One region of the Mesorhizobium sp. P2_D1 genome, then DNA from elsewhere that is predicted to be linked to it. Evidence: riboswitches for the same ligand, from Rfam matches in the RefSeq annotation. Region 1 holds a riboswitch; the other holds the start of a gene.

The links. Region 1 has a riboswitch for thiamine pyrophosphate ahead of thiB (thiamine ABC transporter substrate binding subunit). Riboswitches for the same ligand answer to the same signal wherever they lie in the genome.
Region 2: it holds a riboswitch for thiamine pyrophosphate, as region 1 does, so the genes downstream of both, AC1D0I_RS23135 (YkoF family thiamine/hydroxymethylpyrimidine-binding protein) here and thiB (thiamine ABC transporter substrate binding subunit) in region 1, are expected to answer to the same signal.

Annotation. Positions count from the first base shown of each region.
Region 1 covers NZ_JBFUDZ010000019.1:76,007-78,387, reverse strand. The annotation lists gene thiB (thiamine ABC transporter substrate binding subunit) at 1-979, opposite strand, end outside; TPP riboswitch at 1,023-1,137, opposite strand; gene AC1D0I_RS16130 (thiamine diphosphokinase) at 1,226-1,870, shown strand; gene AC1D0I_RS16125 (ABC-F family ATP-binding cassette domain-containing protein) at 1,872-2,381, shown strand, end outside.
Region 2 covers NZ_JBFUDZ010000036.1:50,120-52,500, reverse strand. The annotation lists gene AC1D0I_RS23140 (LysR family transcriptional regulator) at 1-555, shown strand, start outside; TPP riboswitch at 660-773, shown strand; partial or broken gene AC1D0I_RS23135 (YkoF family thiamine/hydroxymethylpyrimidine-binding protein) at 764-1,337, shown strand; gene AC1D0I_RS23130 (ABC transporter permease) at 1,437-2,192, shown strand; gene AC1D0I_RS23125 (ABC transporter ATP-binding protein) at 2,189-2,381, shown strand, end outside.

The sequences.
Region 1 (2,381 bases):
GCCACTCATCGACCCAGGCCTTGCGGTTGGCGGCGACCTCCTCGGGGCTGAACAGCAAGGTCTTGGTCGGCTTGACCAATTTGTCGAAGGCCGGGTTGAGCGGCTTGTCGGTCTTGCCGGCCGGGAACATCCAGTTGGTCTCGGGGATGGCATCCTGGAATTTCGGTCCGGTCATGAAAGCCAGGAACTTTTCCGCCAGCGGGTTCTTCGCCCCTGTCGTGGTGATGCCGGCAACCTCGATCTGCAGATATTCGCCCTCTTCGAACGACGCTGCCTGGTAGCGCTCGGTGTTCTCGGCGACCATGTGATAGGCCGGCGACGTCGTGTAGGACAACACCATCGGCGCCTCGCCCTTGGTGAACAGGCCATAGGCCTCGCTCCAGCCCGGCGTCACGGTCAGCACTTTCGACTTGAGCTTGGCCCAAGCTTCCGGCGCCTTGTCGCCATAGACCGACTTGACCCACAACAGCAGGCCGAGACCCGGGGTCGAGGTGCGCGGATCCTGGATGACGATCTTGTCGTCGGCGCTGCCTTCGACCAGGTCCTTCAGGCTCTTCGGCGGGCTCTTCAGCTTTTCAGTGTCGTAGACGACGGCGAAATAGCCATAGTCGAAAGGAACGAAAGTATCGTCGCTCCAGCCGCCCGGCACATTGACGTCGGACACCGCGCCATGCGGCGCAAACAGGCCCGTGGCCTTGGCATCGGCGGTGAGATTGGTGTCGAGGCCAAGCACGATGTCGGCCTTGGTCGATGCCCCTTCCAGCCTGACGCGGTTGAGCAGCGCGACGCCGTCGGCGACGGAGACGAACTCGACATCGCAGCCGCACTCGGCCTCGAATTCCTTCTTCACCACGGGACCTGGACCCCAGTCGGCGGTGAAACTCTCATAGGTGTAGACGGTGAGCTTGTCCTTGGCCAAGGCAGGTCCGGACAGGGCCACAACCATGGCTGAGGCAAGGGAGTAGAAAAGCGTGCGCATCGGCGCCTCCTTCGTTCGAATTGAAAGGAATTGAGGCGCCGGACTGTCCGAAACGTCTAATCCCTCCGCCGGTACAAACCGGATCAGGTTCAGCGGGTTGGCGAGATTGCCTCTCAGCCGGTCCGCGAAGATCGCGTCCGGCACCCCGTTAGAGCGTTTCGACACATAGGCCGGGCCGATCCCTCACGCAAGTGGCAGTTTGCCGGCCTTCCGTTTCCCGTGCCGGGCTGGTAAGGGCCACACGATATGAGCACTTTCACCATCCTGCTTGGCGGCGATCTCGTCCGCACGCCGCGGCTCGACCACCAGGTCGAAGGCTCCCGCGTTATCGCCGCCGACGCCGGCATCGGCCATGCGCGTCTGCTGGGCCTTGTCCCGGAACTGTGGGTGGGTGATTTCGATTCCGTGCCGGCCAACCTGCCGGATGACCTCGCCGCCGTGCCCCGCCGGACCTTTCCGACGGAGAAGGACCAGACCGATGGCGAACTGGCGGTCGCCGCCGCATTGGAGCGCGGCGCGACCAGCCTGGTGCTCGCCGGCGCATTCGGCGGCAAGCGCGCCGACCACGCCTTCCTGCATCTGGCACTTGCCCTGCGGCTGGCCGAAGCCGGAACCGAGATGCTTTTGACCAGCGGGGCGCAGGAAGGCGCTCCGCTTCTGAACGGGAAAGCGGTCTTCGACTATGCCGACGGCACGTTGTTTTCGGTGCTCGGCTTTTCCGATCTTTCCGGCCTGACCGTCACCGGCGCCAAATGGCCGCTCGACCGCGTCAAGGTGGCGTTCGGCTCGTCATTGACCATCTCCAACGAGGTCAAGGGCCGCCTCGAAATCACACTCGGCCAGGGCCGCGCGCTATTGCTCGCCCACCCTTATCCACTACCTGAAAGCTGATATGGCCCCGCCCCTTCTCAATCTCGACGGGATAAAACTGACCTTCGGTGGCACGCCGCTGCTCGATGGCGCCGCCTTGACCGCCTCGGCCGGCGACAAGATCGCGCTGGTCGGCCGCAACGGCTCTGGCAAGTCGACGCTGCTGAAGATCGCCGCTGGCCTGATCGAGCCACAGGACGGCGAGGTATTCCGGCAGCCTTCGGCGACAATCCGCTATTTGCCGCAGATGCCCGACATGGAGGGTTTTGCGACGGTGCGCGCCTATGTCGAAGCAGGACTCGGGCCTGCGGACGATCCATATCGCGCCAGCTATCTGATGGAGCATCTCGGCCTGTCGGGCGAGGAGCGGCCAAACGATCTTTCCGGCGGTGAGGCCAGGCGCGCGGCACTCGCCCGCGTCATGGCGCCGGAGCCCGATATTCTGCTGCTTGATGAGCCGACCAACCATCTCGATCTCTCGGTGATCGAATGGCTGGAAGAAGAGCTCGTCCGCACCTCCTCGGCACTCGTC
Region 2 (2,381 bases), on a different contig from region 1:
ATCGTGCTCGATGTGACGATCGACGATGCCGCCGTCGACATCGTCGAGGCCGGCTATGATGTCAGCGCCAGGCTCGGCGAATTTCTCGAATCCGACATGGTCGCGGTGGCGCTTGGCGGCACGCAGCGCCAACTCGCCGTGGCCTCGCCGGACTACCTCGCCCGCTACGGATCGCCGTCGGCACCGGCCGATCTGCTCCAGCACCGCTGCATCAATTGGCGCCGGCCGGGCAGTGCCGGGCCCTACGCATGGGAATTCGCCAGAGGCGGCGAATGGTTCTCGGTCGTGGTCAATGGTCCGCTTGTCGTCTCCAGCCGCGACATGGCGATTGCCGCCGCCGTGCAGGGCGTCGGCATCGCCTTTTGGGCTGAAGACCTCGTGCGCCCGTTGATCGATGCCGGCAAGCTGGTGTCGCTGCTGGATGATTGGTGCGCGGCCTTTCCCGGTTGGTTCCTCTGCTATCAGAAGCAGCGTCATACAGCACCAACCGTACGGGCCTTCGTCGATTTCCTGCGCCATGCGCATACCCGGCGCCAGACAACGCCTGTTGGTTGAAAGTTTGTCGCTCGACGGTCCGGTTTCGCAGGCCTGGCGCAATGCTTTTGGAGGAGCACACCAAAAAAACGGCTTTCGCTTCAACTCGAATGGTGCTTTAACCCGCGCATCCACAGGGGTGCTCCGTACGGTCGGGGCTGAGACGGGGGCGGCAAGCCCACAGACCCTAGAAGCTGATCTGGGTAATACCAGCGGAGCGAGGCGGGCGATGTTTTCAGGCGCACAGATTTCCCTATATCCCATGGCCGACGATTTCGTCGGCGTCATCCTTGGCGCGCTGGATGGGCTCGACCCCTACCGCGATCGGCTCAGGATCGAGACCGACGACATCTCGACCTTGCTGGTCGGGCCGCCCGAAGTGCTGTTTCCGGCGATGCGAGACCTGTTCGTGGCGGCGGCACGCAGCGGCAAACATTGCGTGTTGTCAGCCACCATCTCGCGCGGCTGCCCTGGCGAGCCGGATGATCCGATCTGCCGTTCCGATGCGCTTGGTGGGCCTGTCGGCCCCCTCGGCCCGCGCATGGATGCGGCAATCGCCGCGGTGCGTGGCGCGGCTTTGACCGGCCAGCCGGCGGCAGCGCAGTTCTCGCTCTATGTGATGGGCACCGACGACCACATGGAAGAGATCTACGGCTGCATCGATTTTCTCAAGCAGTCCGGCGCGCGGGGATGCCGGCGCGATCTTTTCGGCGCTGGACGAAGCCTTCTGCCGCTTCGGGCCAGGCGCCGGCCACGTAACTCTCGACGTCACGGTCTCGGCGAACAGCCCGTCGGCCAGCTGAGCGGCCGCATTCGCGACCCCGTCAAAGGTTATGCCCGTGGTCTCATCATCAGCCGCTTCGAGCCCGATCGCGAGCCTTCTTGTCAAGGCAGCACCGGCCATGATTTCGGTCGGGTTGCTGCTGCTGGCTTGGGAGCTCTATGCCACTTATTCCGGCATCAAGTCGACGACACTGCCGGCGCCTTCGCGTGTGTTCGAGCAGGCGATGCTCAATCGTGAAGCGCTGGTCGACAATGCCATTCCGACCATCCGGGCCACGCTGATCGGCTTTGCCTTTTCGCTCAGCGCGGCCTTTGCGCTGTCGATGCTGGTCGACTTCTTCCGGCCGCTGCGGCGTGCGCTGTTTCCCGTCTTCATCGTCAGCCAGACCTTGCCGCTGGTGGCGATCGCGCCGCTGGTGGTGCTGTGGTTCGGCTTCGGGTTGATGCCCAAGATCATGCTGGTGGCGCTGGTCACCTTCTTTCCGATGCTGGTGGCGCTGGTGCAGGGCTACGAGGCGACGGAGGCCGAGATCGGGCAGATGCTGCGCGCCATGGGGGCAGGGCGCTGGCGCGTCTTCTTGTTGGCGCGACTGCCCTCGGCGCTGCCCTATTTCTTCGCAGGCCTGAGGATCTCCATCACCTATGCCGTGGTCGGCGCCATCTTCGCCGAATATGCCGGTGCCGCGAAGGGGCTGGGCATCTACATGCTCAACGCCAAGAACAATTTCCGCCCCGATCTGGTGCTGGCCGCCGTCGGTGTCACCGCCGCGCTCACGCTCACTCTGTTTGGGCTGACGGTGCTCCTGCAGCGCCTTGCCATGCCCTGGGAACGGGCCGCCGGCCAGCACCCCGCCGGGACGGGGCCGTGGCGATGAGCCGGCTCGAACTGCGGCATGTGCGCAAGGCATTTGGCCGGCTCGACGTGCTCGCCGACATTTCGCTCAGCGTCGGCGCCGGTGAATTCGTCTCCATGCTCGGGCCGTCGGGCGCTGGCAAGTCGACGCTGTTCCAGCTTCTGACCGGCGCGCAGCACGGCGAGGGCGACATGTTCTTCGACGGCACGC